3 regions of the Mesorhizobium sp. LNJC394B00 genome follow, and region 1 is predicted to be linked to each of the others. Evidence: predicted binding sites of a transcription regulator. Region 1 holds the regulator's gene; each other region holds the start of a gene.
What was found. The regulator LexA, encoded in region 1, represses DNA repair genes until DNA is damaged. The targets are predictions, from matches to a motif close to TGTTCNNNNTGTGTTCNG.

Region 1 (3,854 bases):
TTGAACCAGCCGGCGGTGTTCCAGGCGCGAATGAGGTCGTGCGCCCATTCCTGCGTGGCGGCCTGCTGCAGTTCGCTGAAGACGACCGCTGACGCGGCGCCCAGGGAATTGCCGTCGAGATAAATCACGCCTTGCGGCAAGACAAAGCGTTCGCGCATGGAGCGCAGCGGATCGGCGGCATCCATTGCTTCGATTGTAGCGAGATCGGGTGTCGTGCTCATGATCCGGCGCCCCTCCATGGACAAACGCGCGCGGCGGAGCCTGCCGCCCAAACATGCCGGCGATCTTGAGTGGTCGCCCTTGAACTGTCAAACATTATATATAATTCACCCATTGAAAGGCTTTGATATATAATGATCCGCCGAGCGTTTATGTCTGATGGATCACGATGCTGGGTGACGAGCAGACCTCGAAGACGGAAGCGGCCTATCGCCTGCTCAGGCGCGATATTCTTGCGACCCGGCTGGCGCCTGCCGCGCCGTTGAAGCTGAGCACGCTGCGCAACACCTACGGCATCGGCTGGACGCCGTTGCGCGAGGCGCTGTCGCGGCTGGAGGCGGAACGGCTTGTGACCGCCATCAGCAACCGCGGGTTTGCGGTCGCTCCCGTCTCTCGGGCGGAGCTCGAGGATTTGGCGCGTGCGCGGCTGGTGGTCGAACTGCCCCTGCTGGTGGAATCGATCGAGGAGGGCGACCGTGAGTGGGAAGACGCGGTCGTTGCCGCCCACTATCGTCTCTCACGGTGCGGGTCTGTTCTCGACGATCCATCGGATGATGCGGTCGACGCGTGGTACGAAAAACACGATGCCTTCCATGCGGCGCTGCTCAGTGCCGCGACATCCAGCTGGCTGCTGCGCTTCAATGCGACGATTTCCGACCAATTGCATCGCCATCACCGCTTTCTGGGTCTGGCCCCGACGCTGCGCGCCGCCGCCGGCCGCACGGATGGACACCGGAAGGCCGTGGCGGCCCTGCGCGACGCCGTGGCGATCGAACACCATACCGCCCTGATGGAAGCGGCCCTCGATCGCGACGTCGAACGTGCGAAAACTCTGATGACCGCTCACATCGGCTACACGCTGCAGGTCTATGCCCAGAGCGAACCCGGCGCGGATGCTGCGCAGCCCCGTCCGAAAAGGAAGCGGCGGTCGTAGCCGACGCGCAGGGCACTTTGGCTTCGTTTCACCCGTTGCCGGCAAATGGGCGCAGGCGGCGCCCGCAGCGCCGAACGTTACGCTGAACAAAACGTCAACACATTCATTAAACTTTAAAAGGTTGCGGAACACAACTGGAACAGATAGTGTTTGTTCTGGGTTTGTTTTTTCTGATTCTGATTTCAGAACCCTTGGGGGCCGCGATGCTGACGCGCAAACAACATGAGCTTCTGATGTTCATCCATGAACGCCTGAAGGAGAGCGGAATCCCGCCGTCCTTCGACGAGATGAAGGAAGCGCTCGACCTCGCCTCCAAGTCCGGCATCCACCGCCTGATCACGGCGCTTGAGGAGCGCGGTTTCATTCGCCGGCTGCCGAACCGGGCGCGCGCGCTGGAAGTGCTGCGGCTGCCCGACTCGATCGCACCAGGCCTCAATGCGGCGAGGAAGTTTTCGCCGAGCGTGATTCAGGGCAGTCTTGGTCAAACCGGCCAAGGGCAAGGCGGCCAAGGACAAGGCGCGATGGGCCAAGGCGGTCTCGGCCGCCAGATCAAGCCGGGCTCGCCGTCGCGTTCGATGTCGGCCGGCAATGACGATGCCGTTTCCGCGATTTCAATCCCGGTTATGGGACGCATCGCCGCCGGCGTGCCGATCGACGCCATCCAGCATCAGACCCATTCGATCTCGGTGCCGCCCGATATGATCATGGGCGGCGAACACTACGCGCTCGAGGTCAAGGGCGATTCGATGATCGAGGCCGGCATTTTCGATGGCGACACGGTCATCATCCGCAATGCCGACACAGCCAGCCCCGGCGAGATCGTGGTGGCGTTGGTCGACGATGAGGAAGCGACCCTGAAACGCTTCCGCCGCAAGGGCGCCTCGATCGCCCTGGAAGCCGCCAACCCGGCCTACGAGACCCGCATTTTTGGACCGGACAGGGTGAAGGTGCAGGGCAAGCTTGTCGGATTGATCCGGCGCTACTGAGCCGGCTTGGGTTTGTACTTTTCACGCTGGTTGTAAGGCGGCAGGCCGCGCGCTTCGCGGGAGAAGCGGCGTTGCTCGTGCCAGGGGCGATACGGCTTGTCGACGGCGAAGCGGATGGTTGGCGCTGCAGCTGCCGATTGCGGATCGAAGAAGACGGCGGCGCTGCCGTCGCGGGCCAGCTGTTTCTTCGTCACGACCAGCACCAGCGGGTCGCGGCACGGATTGTAGGCGGTGGCGTCATCGATGACGATCAGGCTCGCGAAGGCACAGGCCGGCCGCGCCGTCTTGCGGTCTTTCGCAAGCGCCACAATGGCTCCGGAAGGGTGCCGGGCGATACAGAGATCGCCGGTGCAATAGAAGGGCGAGCCGGGCGGCAGATCGAGCGGATCGAGATCGAACCGCGTATCTGTTGCCTCGAAAATCTCAGGTGGGATAATGGTTTCGGCCCGCAGCGCCCGTTTCCAATTGTCCGTGGTGAATTCGTTGGAGCGTTCGCGGTTGAGGGCGAGTTCGCCGCCACCGATCGGCATGGCCACCAGATGCGCATCCTCGGATATGAGCACGTCGGGCGTAAGCACCTGCGGCTACCGTCAACAGGCCGGCCAGCGCGAAAGGCACGGCCGCCAACCTGAGCCAGGTGGTGGCCATGGTGGCGATGACGAGGGCGACCGCCACCAACAGCACCGAGCGGATGGAGATCAGCCCGACGGCGTCGACCGGCGAGCGCTCGGAAATCCAGGCCGATATAGCGATCATCGCCATCAGACCCTTGCCCATCACATAGAGGAACGGCCCGTCGGCGCCGAACGGCATCGCCAGTGCGCTGAGCACGGCAAAAGGCATGACGATCAACGAAACAATCGGCATCACGGCCAGATTGGCGATCAGGCTGAGCGGCGACACACGCTGAAAATGCCAGATGGCGAACAGCAAGGTTGCACTGCCGGCGATGATCGAGGTCATGGCGAGGCTGCCCATGGCCAGCGCGAATTTTCGCGACAGGAAGCCGACGAAGGAGCGCTTTGCCGGCGGCGTTCTCACCTTGTCGGCGCGGTAATCGGCCCAGCCGGCATAGGCGCCGACAAGGGCGGCGGTGGCAGCAAACGACATCTGGAAGCTGGGACCGACCACCTCGTGCGGCGACACCAGGATGACGGCAATGGCGGAGATCGCCAGATTGCGCATGGTGAGTGCGGCGCGATCAAACAGCACGGCGACAAGCATGACCGCCAGCATGATGAAGCTGCGCTCGGCGGCAACCACGACGCCTGAAATGACGAGATAGGCGGCGATGGAGACGAGTGCTGCCACTGCTGCATATTTCTTGACTGGGCGGCGCGAAGAGAAATCGGGAAACAGCGCAAAGGCGCCACGCAGCAACACCATGATGGTGCCGGCAACCAGCGCCATGTGCAGGCCGGAGATGGAGATGATGTGGTAGATGCCGGTGCGCCGCATCGCTTCGTTGACCTCGTCCGGGATGCCGGCGCGCACCCCGACAATCAACGCCGCGGCAATCTCGCCTTCGGCGCCGCCGATTTTGCCCCTGATATGGTCGGCAATGTTTTCGCGCGCGTTCTCGATTGCCGAGGAGAGCCGCGCGGTCAGCGGCGGCGGTCCCTGCGTAGCAATGGTTTTCGGATTGCCGAGAAAGAAGCCGCTGCCGCCGAAACCGGTGAAATAGCTGTCGAAGGAGAAATCGTAGCTCTCCGGCC
Region 2 (3,854 bases), on a different contig from region 1:
CCAGCTGGTCGGTGTCCAGCGTCACCTCGATGTCGACGGTGCCGACCAACTGCTTGTTCTCGTCGAACAGCGCGATGCCGGTGGTGCCGAGATTGTTGCCCAGCACATAGAAGGATTTGTCGGTCAGCGGATTGACGTTGGCGATCTCCGGATCGCCGATGACGATCTGGTAGAAGGCGGCATTGGTCATGACCGTCTTCGGCTTGCCCTTGGCTACCTTGATCGACGCATTCGTTGTCGACGAGACATGGACGATATCGTTGTCGGCCTTGGCTGGCGCACTGAGGCCGAGCATTGCGGCCGCGGCCAGGCAAGCCCCCACCGCAAGCGCCCGCATTGGGCGCAGCCCTTTCGTAGTTCGAAATGCATGAAGTCCCGACATCTGTCCCGTCCCTCGCCCGGTCCCCACCGGCAGTTATTGCTGGTCCCGCGCAGGAACCTGGTATTCTTCGACCTGCGTGCCGCGCGTCACGATGATCGTCTTGAATTTCGGCTTCTCAGGCTCCTTGGTCGCGGCAGTGAACAGCGCGCCGGCAGCGGCCTGGACGCCGGAGGCGACCGATCCGCCGAAGGACGAGATGGTGGTGACGCCGTCCTTGGCGGCCCCTCCGTCTGCGGCCGAGCGGAGCGACAGCGACAAGGTGCCGACGGTGCGGGCAAGCGCCACTTTCTGCGCGCCTTCGGTCGTCACCTCGATGGTGACGGAATTGGCGATCTGCGGTGTGGTCTGGCGCTCGTCGGCGCCCTGCCCCACGGTCAGCACCTTGGCGTCGGAGACGACGATCTCGGAGGTAACGGTCGATCCGGCAGCGCCCTGCGCGTTCTTGGCCACTTCCTGGATTTCGCCCGCATCGCGTGTCAGCACCACGTCGACCCGGTCGCCCGGCATGACGAAGCCGCCGACACCGGCGATCTCGTCGGTGCGGATTGTCACCGCCCGCATGCCGGGCGTCATCATGTTGGATAGCGTCGCGCGGCCGTTCGGCCCCGACAATTTGCTGATCAGCACCGGCTCGTTGATCTCGATCGGCGACAATACCACGCGGCTGCCTTCGGCGAGCAATGCATTGACTGTGGTGAACGCGCCCTGCGGCACCGAATCCTCGGACCATGGGATTTCGCTGAGCTGCGCCCGGTCAAGCTCCATGCCGTAACGCAACGGCGCGTTGGCCACCACGATGGTCTTGAAGACGATCTTGGGGACGGCGGGCGCCGGGATCGACGCCGTTTTCTCTTCGGCATCGGCCTTGGCCTGGCTTTTCACCCAGAAATCCGCGGCAAAGATTGAAATCGCGCCGAAGACGGCAGCGATGCCAATCATCGTTATGGCCTTGCCCCTCACAACCAACCCCTGACATTCGTGGTCTTTTGTTTTGTTGAGGCGACGCTAGGCCGCTTTGTTAAAGATTCAGGAATCGCGCCCGCTCCGCAGGGACCTATTTCCGCCAGCTTGGTTATCGAAAGGTTTTAGGATAAGAAGGGTTTAATCCCCGAACGTAACAGGAACTTCCGTCGCTTGGCGCCGAAAAGCGTGGCAGTATCGACGGGTGATTCGCGGCACCGGATTCTATGGCAGGCATGGACGACAACAACGATCTTTTCGGCAATCTGGAAAAGCAGCCCCAACCGGCTCGGACACCGGAGCGCCCGGCCGACCCGCTGGTGCAGGCCACGAAGCGTCCTGCCGCGACCAAGGACGGCAGCGAGGGCTATAGCGCCGCCGACATCGAGGTGCTGGAGGGGCTGGAGCCGGTGCGGCGCCGTCCCGGCATGTATATTGGCGGCACCGACGACAAGGCGATGCACCATCTGTTTGCCGAGGTCATCGATAATTCGATGGACGAGGCGGTCGCCGGCCATGCCACCTTCATCGATGTCGAGCTGTCGGCCGACGGGTTTCTGACCGTTACCGACAATGGCCGCGGCATTCCGGTCGATCCGCATCCGAAATTCAAGAAGCCGGCGCTCGAAGTCATCATGACGACGCTGCATTCGGGCGGCAAGTTCGATAGCAAGGTCTATGAGACCTCCGGCGGTCTGCACGGTGTCGGCGTCTCGGTCGTAAATGCGCTGTCGGACCATCTCGAAGTCGAAGTCGCGCGCGGTCGCCAGCTTTACCGCCAAAGGTTCTCGCGCGGCGTTCCGGTGAGCGGGCTGGAGCAGCTCGGCGAAGTGCACAACCGGCGCGGCACCAAAATCCGCTTCCATCCCGACGAGCAGATTTTCGGCAAGGGCGCCGCCTTCGAGCCGGCGCGGCTCTATCGCATGACCCGCTCGAAAGCCTATCTGTTCGGCGGCGTCGAGATCCGCTGGAGCTGCGACCCATCGCTGATCAAGGAAAAGGACCAGACGCCCGCCAAGGCGGAGTTCCATTTCCCCGGCGGCTTGAAGGACTATCTCAAGGCATCGCTTGGCGACGACTTCCAGGTGACCCGCGAGATCTTCGCCGGCAAGAGCGAAAAACAGGGCGGCCACGGCTCGCTGGAATGGGCGGTGACCTGGTTCGGCGGTGACGGCTTCGTCAACTCCTACTGCAACACCATCCCGACCGGCGAAGGCGGCACGCATGAGGCCGGCTTTCGCAATGTGCTGACGCGCGGGCTTCGGGCCTATGCCGACTTGGTCGGCAACAAGCGCGCCTCGATCGTCACCTCCGAAGACGTTATGATCTCGGCGGCCGGCATGCTGTCGGTTTTCATCCGCGAGCCGGAATTCGTCGGCCAGACCAAGGACAGGCTGGCAACGATCGAAGCCATTCGCATTGTCGAGACCGCCATCCGCGATCCCTTCGACCACTGGCTGGCCGACAATCCGCAGGAAGCCTCCAAGCTGCTGGAATGGGTGATTGCGCGCGCCGACGAGCGGGTGCGCCGGCGCCAGGAAAAGGAAGTGTCGCGCAAGAGCGCGGTGCGCAAGCTGCGCCTTCCCGGCAAGCTCGCCGACTGCACGCAGAACGCCGCCGCGGGCGCCGAACTGTTCATCGTCGAAGGCGACTCGGCCGGCGGCTCGGCCAAGCAGGCGCGCGACCGTGCGAGCCAGGCGGTGCTGCCGCTGCGCGGAAAAATCCTCAACGTCGCCAGCGCCGGCAACGACAAGCTCGCCGCCAACCAGCAGATATCGGACCTGATTCAGGCGCTCGGTTGCGGCACGCGCTCGAAATACCGCGACGAGGATTTGCGCTACGACCGCGTGATCATCATGACCGACGCCGACGTCGACGGCGCTCACATAGCCTCGCTGCTGATCACCTTCTTCTACCAGGAAATGCCGAACCTGGTGAATGGCGGCCATCTCTATCTGGCGGTGCCGCCGCTCTATTCGATCCGGCAAGGCGGCAAGGTTGCCTATGCCAGGGACGATGCGCACAAGGACGAGCTGTTGCGCACCGAATTCACCGGCCGCGCCAAGGTCGAGATCGGCCGCTTCAAGGGCCTGGGCGAGATGATGGCCGCGCAGCTCAAGGAAACCACCATGGACCCGAGGAAGCGCACGCTGCTCAGGGTCGATGTTATCGACGCCGTGGCCGCGACCAAGGATGCTGTCGACGCGCTGATGGGCACCAAGCCGGAAGCCCGCTTCCGCTTCATCCAGGAACGCGCCGAATTCGCCGCGACGGAAGTGCTGGATATCTGAGCGCCGGCAACTCTTCGTTTTGACGCAGTTCCGGGCGGAAAACCGTTTCACACTTTTCCTGGAACTGCTCTAGCCTGCGCTTCCGATACGGAGACCAGCTTGTGATCTGGGCGCGGCTGAAGAGCTACTTCGAAACTAGTTTGGCGGGCCTGACGCAGCCGACGCGCTCGGATTGGATTTTCGCCCTGCGCACGGTTTCGGCCGGTCTGATCGCGCTTCTC
Region 3 (3,854 bases), on a different contig from region 1:
TCGAGCCGCGGCGAACGTGCCTTCGACATTTTCTCGCGGCTGCTGCGCGAGCGCATCATCTTCGTGAATGGCGAGATCAATGACGGCATGTCGGCGCTGGTCTGCGCCCAGCTCCTGTCGCTGGAATCGGACAATCCCGACAAGGAGATCTCGCTCTACATCAACTCGCCGGGCGGCGTGGTGACCAGCGGCTTCGCCATCTACGACACGATGCAATATGTCAGCTGCCCGGTGTCGACCGTGTGCATGGGCTTTGCCGCGTCGATGGCCTCCTTCCTGCTGATGGCGGGAACGCCGGGGCGGCGCATCGCGCTGCCCAATGCCAGCATCGTGCTGCACCAGCCTCTGGGCGGCTTCCAGGGCCAGGCCTCCGACATCCAGCGCCATGCCGAAGGCATTTTGCGCACCAAGCGGCACATGGCCGACCTCTACGCTCACCATTGCGGCCGCACCCACGAAGAGGTCGAACGCACGCTTGACCGCGATTTCTTCATGACCGCGAAGGAGGCCAAGGACTGGGGCCTCGTCGACCACGTCTTCGACACTCGCAAGCAGGCAGCGGCTTGATCACCGTATCGAATGCAGGCCGGTGTTCCCTCAATTTCAACGCCGCTGGTCTGGCCTCGCCTTGAGCGCGGCACTATAGTCTTGCCATGCGCTACCACCTGAACAGACTGACCATAGCCATTGCCATCACGGCGGCGACATCGAGCATGGCCTTTGCCGGGGGCAGCACCAGCACGTCGCGGAAAGGCGCCCTGCCCGGCGTGACCGGCGACTACCGCATCGCCAAGCCCGCGCCGCGGCCGGAGCCGGACGACGCGCTGCCTGCCGGCGAGAACGGCACGTTCAAGATCGGCGACACCGATGTCAAGATTTCCGGCAGCATCACTGTCGATGTCGGCACGGGTGGGATCAAGCCGCCGCGCCGGTAGCCCCTTCTCCCAGCTACTATACGGGAGAGAAAGCCTGCGTCGACGACTTCCTCGCAAACGAACAGCCCCGCCGTTGCTTCCGCAAACGGTCGGGGCTTTTTTTGGATTTCAAATCCAAACTGCCGGTAGTGTTATACCGACTTTGATTTCGGATGCTTCGCGGCATTCAGCCGACGATCCGACTAGCCGTCTCTGATTTTTGTGGGATTCGGCAGGTCACGGTTTGTCTGGTGGTTTGTTGGACTGACGCGATGCGTTCGTTGGGACGCATACACTCCAATGCCTTGAAACTACCTGGCACTTATGCCCGCCGCGGCTCCACTAGCAGGTGGAGCCTCAAGGGACTATCCGGTGGCGTCATGCTCCGCTCCTATGTCCGTTGCGACTGGTGTCAATCCGAAGCACAAATCGCAAAAACCTGCGGCGTCTCGCAGGCCGCTATGGGCGGCGAGGCCATCAAAGACGGCCGGCTCCGTTGACTCCGGCAGAGTGCGCCCCCGATTCGACGACGTCAACCTTGAATAGCCGGTTACGGAAAATGTGATCGTCGGGAGCTTACGTCAGGGTCAGTTTCTGAAACACCCTTGTCAGTTTCTGCACACAGCTTTGTCAGGAGCGTGTTCGGTCTTTGTTCTTTCCGCTTGCCCGTTCGCGCGAAAGACGGTTAAACGGCTTTGGTCGAGAAGTGTGGCGTCTCTCGACTTGGCGGCAAAAATACCTACATAGGGAATGGCCGGGAAAACCCGCCGATCCCACTGACACCAGACCTGAGGCGGCGACCGGCGATGGCCGACCATAAATACCTTTCCATTCGCGGGGCACGCGAACACAACCTGAAGAATGTCGATCTCGACCTGCCGCGTGACAGCCTGATCGTCATGACCGGCCTGTCGGGCTCCGGCAAATCGTCGCTTGCTTTCGACACCATCTATGCCGAGGGCCAGCGCCGTTACGTCGAGAGCCTGTCGGCTTATGCGCGCCAGTTCCTCGAAATGATGCAGAAGCCGGATGTCGACCAGATCGACGGCCTGTCGCCGGCCATCTCGATCGAGCAGAAGACCACGTCGAAGAACCCGCGTTCGACGGTCGGCACCGTCACCGAGATCTACGACTACATGCGCTTGCTGTTCGCGCGCGTCGGCATCCCCTATTCGCCGGCGACCGGCCTGCCGATCGAGAGCCAGACGGTTTCACAGATGGTCGACCGGGTGCTGGCGGTCGAGGAAGGCACGCGCCTTTTCCTGCTGGCGCCGATCGTGCGCGGCCGCAAGGGCGAGTATCGCAAGGAACTGCTGGAGCTGCAGAAGAAGGGCTTTCAGCGCGTCAAGGTCGACGGCGTCTTCTATGAGATCGCCGATGTGCCGGCGTTGGACAAGAAGTACAAGCACGACATCGACGTCGTCGTCGACCGCATCGTCGTGCGCGGCGACCTGGCGACACGGCTTGCCGATTCCATCGAAACGGCGCTGAAGCTCGCCGAAGGGCTGGCGGTGGCCGAGTTCGCCGACCGGCCGCTCGACGCCAGCCAGACCGGCGAGGACTCGGTCAACAAATCGAAGAACGAGACGCATGAGCGCATCCTGTTCTCGGAAAAATTCGCCTGCCCGGTTTCCGGCTTCACCATTCCGGAGATCGAGCCCAGGCTGTTCTCGTTCAACAACCCGTTCGGCGCCTGCCCGACCTGCGACGGCCTCGGCAATCAGCGCGCCATCGACGCCAGCCTGATCGTGCCGGACGAAAACGTCTCGCTGCGCGACGGCGCCGTCAGCCCGTGGGCGAAATCGACCTCGCCCTATTATGCGCAGACGCTGGAAGCGCTGGGCAAGGCATACGGCTTCAAGCTCGGCGACAAGTTCAAAGACCTGACCGAAGAGGCCAAGGAAGCCGTCCTGCGCGGCACCGGCGAGCGCGAGGTCACCTTCCAATATGATGACGGCCTGCGCTCCTACAAGACCACCAAGACGTTCGAGGGCGTCATTCCCAATCTCGAACGGCGGTGGAAGGAAACCGAATCCGCCTGGATGCGCGAGGAGATCGAGCGCTTCATGTCGGCGACGCCCTGCCCGGTCTGCAAGGGATACCGGCTGAAGCCGGAAGCGCTGGCGGTGAAGATCGCCGGCAAGCATATCGGCGAAGTCACAGAGCTGTCGATCCGCAAGGCCGACCAGTGGTTCACCGAACTGCCGCCACATCTCAACGACCAGCAGAACGAGATCGCGGTGCGCGTTCTCAAGGAAATCCGTGACCGCCTGCGCTTCCTCAACGATGTCGGCCTCGACTATCTGACGCTGTCGCGCAATTCCGGCACGCTGTCGGGCGGCGAGAGCCAGCGCATAAGGCTGGCGTCGCAGATCGGCTCCGGCCTCACCGGCGTGCTCTATGTGCTGGACGAGCCGTCGATCGGCCTGCACCAGCGCGACAATGCCCGCCTGCTCGACACGCTCAAGCATCTGCGCGACATCGGCAACACGGTGATCGTCGTCGAGCATGACGAGGACGCCATCCTGCATGCCGATTATGTCGTAGACATGGGTCCGGCCGCCGGCATTCATGGCGGCGAGATCATCGCCCAGGGCACGCCGCAGCAGGTGATGGCCAATCCCAACTCGATCACCGGTAAATATCTGTCGGGCGCGCTCGAAGTAGCCACGCCCGGTGTCAGGCGCGAGGCCAAGAAGAACCGCCGGCTGAAGATCGTCGGCGCGCGCGGCAACAATCTCAAGAACGTCACTGCCGAAATCCCGCTCGGCACCTTCACCGCCGTCACCGGCGTGTCTGGCGGCGGCAAATCGACCTTCCTGATCGAGACTTTGTTCAAGGCGGCGTCGCGCCGCATCATGGGCTCGCGCGAGCATCCGGCCGATCACGACCGCATCGAGGGCCTCGAATTCCTCGACAAGGTCATCGACATCGACCAGT

Region 2: a site for LexA is predicted at 1,491-1,508, ahead of parE (DNA topoisomerase IV subunit B). Genes of this name have one in related genera too.
Region 3: a site for LexA is predicted at 1,554-1,571, ahead of uvrA (excinuclease ABC subunit UvrA). Genes of this name have one in related genera too.

Annotation. Positions count from the first base shown of each region.
Region 1 is NZ_AYWH01000004.1:233,765-237,618, forward strand. It holds gene kynU (kynureninase) at 1-221, opposite strand, end outside; gene X751_RS146975 (GntR family transcriptional regulator) at 389-1,153, shown strand; gene lexA (transcriptional repressor LexA) at 1,357-2,139, shown strand; partial or broken gene X751_RS01000000163910 (ComEC/Rec2 family competence protein) at 2,133-3,854, opposite strand, start outside.
Region 2 is NZ_AYWH01000002.1:1,940,776-1,944,629, reverse strand. It holds gene X751_RS150565 (type II and III secretion system protein family protein) at 1-295, opposite strand, end outside; gene cpaB (Flp pilus assembly protein CpaB) at 416-1,321, opposite strand; gene parE (DNA topoisomerase IV subunit B) at 1,579-3,633, shown strand; gene X751_RS150580 (FUSC family protein) at 3,735-3,854, shown strand, end outside.
Region 3 is NZ_AYWH01000013.1:42,742-46,595, reverse strand. It holds gene X751_RS137345 (ATP-dependent Clp protease proteolytic subunit) at 1-567, shown strand, start outside; gene X751_RS02465 (hypothetical protein) at 714-935, shown strand; gene uvrA (excinuclease ABC subunit UvrA) at 1,721-3,854, shown strand, end outside.